DNA from 3 places in the Thermoanaerobacterium thermosulfurigenes genome. Region 1 is predicted to be linked to each of the others. Evidence: riboswitches for the same ligand, from Rfam matches in the RefSeq annotation. Region 1 holds a riboswitch; each other region holds the start of a gene.
The links. Region 1 has a riboswitch for S-adenosylmethionine ahead of HNR52_RS11275 (homocysteine synthase). Riboswitches for the same ligand answer to the same signal wherever they lie in the genome.
Positions count from the first base shown of each region.

Region 1 (3,291 bases):
TCTTATTTGGTCAGGGGTTACACCTGCTAATGATAATTCTTCTTCGCTTAATTGCGAATGTGTCGTGCTTGCTGGATGAATTACCAAAGACTTTGCGTCACCAACATTGGCCAGCAATGAGAATAATTCAAGGCTGTTTATGAATTTGATTCCAGCATTTATTCCACCTTTTATTCCAAATGTCAATATCGCTCCTGCACCCTTCGGCAGGTATTTCTTTGCAAGCTCATGGTATTTGTTTTCTTTAAGTCCAGGATAGTTTACCCACGTCACATTGGGATTGCTTGCTAAGAATTCTGCTACTTTTTGTGCATTTTCCACATGTCTTTGGACTCTTAATGACAAAGTCTCTAATCCTTGTAAAAATAAAAATGCATTGAATGGACTTAAAGATGCACCAGTATCTCTTAAAAGCTGTACTCTCAGTTTTGTGATATATGCGGCAGGTCCAAATGATTCAACATATTTGATTCCATGATAGCTGGGATCTGGCTCTACAAATTCAGGGAATCTTCCGCTTCCTGCCCAATCAAATTTTCCTGAATCTACTATTACTCCGCCTATTGATGTTCCGTGGCCTCCTATAAATTTTGTCGCTGAATGTACTACTATATCTGCCCCGTATTCAAACGGACGGAAGAGATATGGCGTTGCAAATGTGTTGTCTACAATTAGCGGTATTTTATTCTCATGGGCTATTTTTGCTATAACCTCAAAATCAGGTATATTTATCCCGGGATTTCCTATCGTCTCTATATACAATGCCTTTGTTTTGTCTGTTATTGCTTTTCTGAAATTTTCTGGATCATCTGGATCTACAAATGTCGTTTTAATGCCAAGTTTAGGCAACGTTAAAGCGAAAAGATTGTATGTTCCTCCGTATAATGTGCTGGCAGATACTATTTCATCACCTGCACTTGCTATATTTAAAATCGAGTATGTTATAGCAGCAGAGCCAGAAGCTGTCGCAACAGCACCAACACCACCTTCTAAGGCTGCTATTCTCTTTTCAAATACATCATTGGTGGGATTCATAATTCTTGTATAAATATTACCTGGTTCTTTAAGGCTAAATAAAGAAGCGGCATGTTCAGTATCTTTAAATATATATGACGATGTTTGATAAATTGGCACTGCCACTGCACCTGTAGTTGGATCTGGTTCTTGCCCCGCATGCACCTGCAATGTGTCAAATTTTAATTTTCTTTCTTCACTCATCTAAATCTCTCCTCTATATAATTTTAATTTAAATAAACAAATTAAATTGATTCTTATAATGCACCTCTTTTCATTTTGGTATATTAAAAGCCCTCTTCGATGTAGAAGAGGGCTAAGTTTGCGCCGCTCCTCTCATCTCTCAGGTTTCCCTGCAGGATTTGGCACCAGACGCATTATATATGCCGGTTGCCGGGTTTCATCGGGCCAGTCCCTCCACCACTCTTGATAAGAGGTTTCATATTCAATTTGTATTTTAAACTATATTAACACTTTAAATCATTAATGTCAATAGGTTTTCTTGGAATTTTATTTTAAAACCTTCTTTAATTCGTCATATTCATACGTATTTATCACATCTTTCGCTTCAAGCCAACCTTTACGTGCAATGCCGATGCCATATTTCATATCATCAAGTCCTTCTATCCTATGTGCATCTGGGCAAATTGCAAATTTTACACCTTTTTCTTTTGCATATTTTATATATCTCCAATCCAAATCAAGCCTGTATGGACTTCCATTTATTTCAATTATTTTCCCGTATTCAGCAACACTATCTATAATTTTATACACGTCAATGTCATAACCGTCTCTTGCAAGGAGAAGTCTCCCTGTTAGATGTCCAATGATTTTTGTGTATTTATTTTTTATAGCTTTTATTATTCTCTCTGTCATGTCGTCTTTAGTCATTTTAAAGTTAGAATGAACAGATGCGATGACAAAGTCAAGTCTTCTCAATATATCTTCGTCATAATCAAGTGAACCATCTTTTAATATATCAGATTCTATGCCTTTTAATATTTTTATATCACTATACTTGTTATTCAATTCATCAATTTCATCCAATTGCCTTAAAACATCTTCTTCTTTAAGTCCATTTGCATAAAATGCAGATTTACTGTGATCTGTAATACCAATAATTTTATAACCGCAATCTCGTGCAGCATTCACCATTTCAGAAATTGTATTTGCACCATCGCTGTATATCGTATGTACATGAAAAACCCCTTTGATGTCTTTTTCATCTATTAATATGGGAAGTAATCCTTTTTCTGCTGCTTCAATTTCACCCATATTCTCTCGAAGTTCCGGTGGAATATATTGAAGAGCTAAACTTTTAAATATGTCGTCTTCATCATAGCATTTAACAAGCAAATCATCTTTAAATAGTCCATATTCATTCATTTTTATTCCCATTTGCTTTGCCCTATGCCTCATAGCTGTATTGTGCTCTTTGCTACCGGTAAAATGGTGCAATGCATATGGAAATTCCTCATCTTTAACAACCCTTAAGTCTACATTTATGCCAGATTTCAATATTACGCTAGTCTTGGTTTCTCCCTTGGCAACAATATCCCTTATACCTTCATATTTTGTAAATACGTCCATTAGCTTCTCAGGATTGTCACACGTAGCAAGAATATCTATGTCTTTCACCGTTTCTTTTCTTCGCCTTAAACTTCCCGCAATCTCGCATCTTATTGTCAATCCACTATCAACAAGATATTGTTTTAATGATGTGGCCTCTAAATATGCATCCATAAATAGATGCTTACCACTAAACTGTTTTATAAATTGTATACCTTCAAGGATTTTTTTCTGTGTTTTTTCACCAAATCCAGGTAATTCAACAAGTCTATTTTCAATACAGGCATATTCCAATTCACCAACCGTCTTTATATCCAATTTGTCATACAATGTTTTTATCTTTTTAGGTCCAAGACCTGGTATTTTCAACATCTCAATTAAGCCTTCAGGTATCGATGCTTTAAGATTTTCATAGTATTCAAGTCTGCCTGTAGTAATAAGCTCTGTAAGCTTTTTATTAAGCGCATCACCTATACCCTTCACATCTTTTAATCTATCTTCTTTTATTAATTTCTCAATATCGTCGTCAAGAACTTCTATTGTACGGGCAGCATTATAATACGCTCTCGACTTAAAAGGATTTTCACCTTTTAATTCTAATAAAAGCCCTATTTCATTAAGTATATCGGTAACAGTTTTCTTATCCATACTCATCACATCTCTTTAATTTAATCTAAATAATTGCCGATGTATTCTTAATATATTATA
Region 1 covers NZ_JBPODR010000040.1:1,968-5,258, forward strand. Annotated here, with positions in the region: gene HNR52_RS11275 (homocysteine synthase) at 1-1,218, opposite strand, end outside; SAM riboswitch class I at 1,348-1,450, opposite strand; gene polX (DNA polymerase/3'-5' exonuclease PolX) at 1,525-3,231, opposite strand.

Region 2 (3,291 bases), on a different contig from region 1:
TACTGCATGATATAGGCAAAGTGATGATTCCAATTAATATTCTTGCAAAACCAGACAAACTTACAGAATTAGAATACGACGTCATGAAATTGCATCCCATATACGGCGCCGATATACTTGAAGCCTTGACCCCACTTGTATACTTGACGTCTACTGTGCTATATCATCATGAAAGGCTTGATGGGACAGGTTATCCTTATGGTTTAAAAATCATTCCATTTGGTGCACAGATTGTAGCAGTGTGTGATTCTTTCGACGCAATGACAAACGATAGACAGTATAGAAAAGCTAAAAACACTATTGAAGCAATACGTGATTTGAGAGAGTGCGATGCAAAATACAATCAGATGCTTGTTTCAGCATTAGAAAACGTGATTAAAACAAATGCAAAAGTTTTTGGAAAAAATAGAGAAAGCAATGGAATAGCCATCTAATTTATGCTATAATAAAAGTAGCGGAGCGTACAATTTTTATAAAAACTGCGGCTATAAATATAAATATACATAAACGCCGCAAAGCCCGGAGTTTCCTCCGGGCTTTAAAATTATTATTTATTAAAAGCAAGTTTTTTCAATATTTCAGCTCTGTCAGTTCTCTCCCATGTAAGGTCAAGATCTGTTCGGCCAAAATGTCCATACGCTGCAACTTGTCTATAAATAGGCCTTCTTAAATCAAGATCTTTTATGATAGCAGCAGGTCTTAAATCAAATACCTTTTTGACTATTTCAGATATCTCTTCATCAGATATCTTTCCAGTGCCAAAAGTATCTACATTGACTTCTAATGGTGTAGCTACGCCTATAGCATATGCCAATTGAACTTCACACTTTTCAGCAAGTCCAGCAGCTACAATGTTTTTCGCTACATACCGTGCAGCGTACGCAGCAGATCTGTCAACTTTCGACGGGTCTTTGCCAGAAAAAGCACCACCGCCATGTCTTGCATATCCACCATAAGTGTCGACTATTATCTTCCTTCCTGTAAGGCCACTGTCCCCTTGCGGTCCACCAACTACGAATCTTCCTGTCGGATTTACATATATCTTCGTATCTTCATCAATAAGCTCTGGTGGAACGATAGGTTTTATTACATACTCTTTTACATCATTTTCAATCTTATCATGATCAACGTCTGGCGAGTGTTGTGTAGATACGACGATTGAATCAACTCTTTTTGGTACGTCATCAACGTACTCAATCGTCACCTGTGTCTTGCCATCAGGTCTTAGATAATCTAAAGTGCCATTTTTCCTTACCTCTGCTAATCTGCGAGCAAGTCTATGGGCTAATGATATTGGAAGAGGCATAAGTTCAGGCGTCTCTGTACATGCGTATCCAAACATCATACCTTGGTCTCCAGCGCCTTGTTCTTCCAGCTCATCGTGGGAGATGCCTTTTTTAACTTCCAGAGCCTTATCAACTCCCAATGCTATATCTGGAGACTGTTCATCTATTGATGTAAGCACAGAGCATGTGTCAGCATCAAAACCGTATTTTGCCCGCGTATACCCTATCTCTTCTATAACCTTTCTTGCAATTTTGGGTATGTCAACGTAGCACTTTGTGGATATTTCGCCCATTACCAATACCATACCTGTCGTGACAGCAGTCTCACAAGCTATCCTCGCATAAGGATCATTTTTTAGGATCTCATCTACAATAGCATCAGATATCTGATCGCAAATTTTATCTGGATGTCCTTCAGTAACTGATTCTGAAGTAAAATACTTTTTCATTCGTATCCTCCTTTTTAAATCACATAAAAGACCTAAAACAAAATAAAACCTCTCCAAAAGAAGAGGCACATCCACCCTCATCTTTCAGAAGCGAACTTCTGCGAGAATTAGCACCTTGTCGTAAAACAGGTTGCCGGGCTTCATAGGGCTCCTCCCTCCACCTCTCTTGATAAGAGTTTCACTTATTTAACTTAAAATATAATATCACAGTACAACAAATAAGTCAATTAAAAATTAAAAAAGTGCTTGATGACAATCAAGCACTTTAAAGTTAATATATGATAATGAAGGGGTTTTATGCCTTTTAGAATACAACAAACTTATCTCTTGGAGCTCCACATACTGGACATTTTTCTGGAGCCGTATCAATTGCCGTATACCCGCAAACTGGGCAAATATACACTTTAGATATAGCTATGTCTTCATTTTTAAGTGCCGCTGCTTTTGCATCTGTATACATCTTAGCATGTAACTTCTCAGCTTCAAGAGCATAGTTGAAGCTTTTATCTGCAGATTTCTCCTCCTGCAGATCTGCTACAGCTTTATATGCTGGATACATTTCTTCTACTTCAAATGTCTCACCTGCTATTGCCTTGTCAAGATTTGCTACTGTGTCTTTCACTTCGCCTAATGTCTTGTAGTGATTTGTAGCATGAACTAATTCGGCGTAAGATATAGCTCTAAAAAGCTTTGCTATGTTTGGCTTACCCTCCTTTTCAGCCACATCAGCAAAAATTTGATACCTCATGTGAGCCTGGCTTTCACCTGCGTATGCATCGCTTAGATTTTTTGTCGTCATTTCTCTCATTTCAAAATCTCCTCCTTTTTTAATCTAATACTTTGTCCCCTGGTTTCCAACCTACAGGGCAAGCATGACCTGTTTGAAGTGCATTAAGCACTCTCAATATTTCATCGACATTTCTGCCGATTACTGGCTCATGTACAACTTCGTAATCAACATTTCCCTCAGGATTAATGATGAATGCAGCTCTCAATGCTATACCAGCATCTTCAATAAGTATTCCATACTGCTTTGTGACTTCTTTGTTGTAATCAGATAAAAGCGGAAAATCAACACCACCAAGACTATCTATCCATGCCTTGTGCGAGTAAACGCTATCTGTGTTAATACCTAATAACTCAGCATTGAGCTTGTCAAATTCAGGTTTCATCCTGTTAAACTCAGGTATTTCTGTTGAACATACTGACGAAAAGTCAAGTGGATAAAAGAAAAGTACTACCCATTTACCTTTATAATCGCTTAAGGATATTTGACCTTTTGTGCTTTCTAACTTAAATTCAGGAGCTTTCTTACCTACCAACGACATATGTACCCACCTCTCATCTATTCTTAGTCAATCATCACATCGGATAAGCTATTAATATTTTATTTCTATTAATAACTATTTTCCCTTCACAAGTATTATTATACATCAATTATTTTTTATGTCAATAGGATTTGGAAAATATTTTATCGATGTCTTTGAAAATCGTTACTATGAGGAAATATTGAAAGGCAAAATAAAAAAAAGGCCCTTTAGCCTTGTATTCATGGT
Region 2 covers NZ_JBPODR010000018.1:26,523-29,813, reverse strand. Annotated here, with positions in the region: gene HNR52_RS08225 (HD-GYP domain-containing protein) at 1-434, shown strand, start outside; gene metK (methionine adenosyltransferase) at 548-1,735, opposite strand; SAM riboswitch class I at 1,810-1,911, opposite strand; gene HNR52_RS08215 (rubrerythrin family protein) at 2,040-2,543, opposite strand; gene HNR52_RS08210 (peroxiredoxin) at 2,563-3,063, opposite strand; tRNA gene HNR52_RS08205 (tRNA-Tyr) at 3,288-3,291, opposite strand, start outside.
Region 2: linked by a shared signal. The riboswitch ahead of metK (methionine adenosyltransferase) and the one ahead of HNR52_RS11275 (homocysteine synthase) in region 1 are both predicted to bind S-adenosylmethionine.

Region 3 (3,291 bases), on a different contig from region 1:
GGTACGTTGACGATGTTCTGTACCTGTGAAACGATTCTAGACATCAATTCCTCTTCGTTTATACCAGGCACACCGATATTCACGTCAAGTACGCTTGCCCCAAGCTTTTCCTGCGATACAGCTTCGTCGTAGATAATATTAAAATTGCCTTCTTTGATAGCTGCACTTAATTTCTTCTTTCCTGTAGGATTTATCCTTTCGCCGATTACACACACAGGATAATCGCTGCCTATGAAAACAGTCTTTGTATTTGATGAAACTGCTGTGTATTCTTTCACGGCAGTTTTTTTCTCTGTGTCATGTATCTCAGCTTTCAAAAGCTTAATAAAATCTGGAGTTGTCCCACAACAACCACCAACAATAGATGCTCCGCATTCTAAAAGCTTTTTTGTCTCGACGGCAAATTTCTCTTTCGTAATGTCGTAAAGAGTCAATCCATCCTCTAAATGAGGCATTCCTGCATTTGGCTGCGCCAAAATTGGTATCCTTGAAACTTCAGCCATCTTCTTCACTATGTCTGCCATCATGTCAGGTCCCGTAGAGCAATTGACACCTATGGCATCAAGGCCAAGCCCTTGAAGACTTACTACTGCTGTAACAGGGTCTGTCCCCATAAGCGTCCTTCCATCTTCTTGAAACGTCATGGTACAAATTACCTTTAAATTAGTATTTTCCTTTACAGCGAGAATAGCCGCCTTCGCTTCTAATATATCTGACATAGTCTCAATAAGCGCCAAATCGACACCGGCTTTTTCCCCTTCTACAGCAACCTCTGCAAAAGCATTATAAGCCTCGTCAAATGTCAGCTTGCCAAAAGGCTCCATCAGTTCGCCAATAGGTCCCATAGAAAGAGCAACAGCTTTATCACCAGCAGCTTTTCTGGCTATCTGCACTGCACTTTTGACTATTTCAGGCAATTTATCCGAAAGATTGTAGGATCTTAATTTTATTCTATTGGCACCAAATGTATTTGTCTCAATAACATCTGCCCCTGCATCTATATACGATTTGTGGATTTCATATACTATATCCGGATATGAAAGATTGTAATACTCTGGGCATTCTCCTGTTTTAAGTCCTTTTTTCTGAAGCATAGTGCCCATTGCTCCGTCAAAGACGATTATGCTATTCTTTAAATTCTTAAAAATATCCAATTGCAACATCTCCTTATGATGACTACAATACTTCTTCTATATCATTTTGTCTTATGTTTTTTACGCCATTTACAATGTCAACAACTATATCTGTCTTGCCAAGTGGCATGATATGAACACCACCCACTTTATCTTTTATCTTGTTTATAAATTCTATTGCAATTTTTATCCCTTCACCTTTTTCACCGTCTTTTAACCTGTCTATTATTTTTTCAGGTATCTCGATGCCAGGCACCTTTTCGTTCAAGTTTAAAGCCATCTTATAGCTTTTAAGGGGTAGTACCCCTACTAAAATTGGAATATCAAATTGCTCTACAGCATCAAGAAATCTGTATAAAATCTCATCATCATAAACAGGCTGAGTCTGTATGAAAGATGCTCCACTTTCTATTTTCGTCTTTAATTTTTCTATTGATTCAGGTCTTAAATCATTTGGATTTGCTGTTGTTCCTATGCAGAAATTTGTAGATGATTCTAATTTATTTCCACTGTAATCAAATCCATCATTTAGGGACTTTGCTATCTTCACAAGACCTACAGAATCTACGTCGTACACGCCTGTTGCCTGTGGCACATCACCTCGCTTTGGATCGTCTCCTGTAAGGGCAAGGATATTTCTAACTCCAAGAGCATATGCACCCAAAAGCTCTGCCTGAAGACCAATAAGATTTCTGTCCCTACATGTTAAGTGAAATATGGTTTCTATGTTTAGATGATTTTGCAAAAGATGCGCCAATGCAATAGGGCTCATTCTCATATTTGCCATAGGACAATCAGTTATATTTAAAGCATCTGCTATTCCATATAATTTTTTCGCTTCTTCAATAGAATTTGAAATATCAGCTCCTTTTGGCGTCGATATCTCCACAGTTATGACAAATTGCTTATTTTTAAGCTTTTGACACAAATTTTCAGAATTTTGCAAAACGACCCCTCCTTAAAATAAAAAAACTCTTCGCCAAAAGAAGAGATATTTTTGCTCCCATCTTTCAGCGATATGCTGCTGGAATTGGCACCGTGATATCCGGTTGCCGAGCTTCATAGGGCCAGTCCCTCCGCTACTCTTGATAAGAGTTTACTATATTAATTTATTAAATTATATGATACCGTCCTCTGGTACAATTGTCAATGAAATATTTGTTGAAATGTTAAAATTACTTAGGCTTTTTGCTTAGATATTTTAATTTTTGATAAAATGCAAATCATATATATGAGGTGATTTTATGAGGTACAGAAAAATTGTAGAACCAGTAGTAGCAATAGCATCTGGCCTTGATGAGATACAAAACTTAAATACCGCTTTAAACTTATTACCTTTGCAAAATCTAATCGAAACGGGTAATACCGTTGTAATAACGCCAAATTTCGTTAAAAGCAAGCCTCCTCAAAGCGGTACGATAGTAGGACCAGATACATTGAGAGCCCTTATAAGATACGTAAAATCCAAAAATCCTGGCAGGATTGTTATTGCCGCTGGCTCTGGTGGAGATCCTACACCTAAAGTTTTATCTGATAATAGATTTGATAAAGTCATTTCAGAAGAAGGCATCGAATTTGTAGATTTAAATTATGGCCCTTACGTAGAATTGCTGCTGGACGACTGTCTTTTAAAATCCACAAAAGTAAATGAACTTTATGAAAAAATGGATGTACTAATTTCATTCACTCAAATGAAAATGCATGAAGAAGCTACAGTATCGCTTGGAATCAAAAACATAGCTTTAAGCTGGCCTCCCGCAGAAATACATGGATTTCCCAAAAAAAATTTAGGCATACACGATGACCTTCACAATTTCATAAGGGCCATGGCTGAAAAAATATCTATAGATCTTACAATATTAAGCGGTCAAGAAGCGATGATAGGCACAGGGCCATCAGAAGGAAAGCCTATCAATGCAAACATGATAATAGCAGGAACAGATCCTGTAGCAACAGATACAGTAGGTGCCAGAATGTTCGGACTTATGCCTCAAGGCGTCAACTACTTGTTTCAATGTGCTAAAAGAGGTGTAGGTACGGGTGAGCTTAAAAACGTCACTATTAAAGGCATACCATTACAACAAGCCGAACTGAATTTCTCTACGCTGGCATATGGCTATGGCATCGCCCTAGATTCAAGCGGAATAAAGCAGATGGT
Region 3 covers NZ_JBPODR010000014.1:48,159-51,449, forward strand. Annotated here, with positions in the region: gene HNR52_RS07250 (homocysteine S-methyltransferase family protein) at 1-1,163, opposite strand, end outside; gene HNR52_RS07255 (methylenetetrahydrofolate reductase) at 1,177-2,079, opposite strand; SAM riboswitch class I at 2,134-2,228, opposite strand; gene HNR52_RS07260 (DUF362 domain-containing protein) at 2,378-3,291, shown strand, end outside.
Region 3: linked by a shared signal. The riboswitch ahead of HNR52_RS07255 (methylenetetrahydrofolate reductase) and the one ahead of HNR52_RS11275 (homocysteine synthase) in region 1 are both predicted to bind S-adenosylmethionine.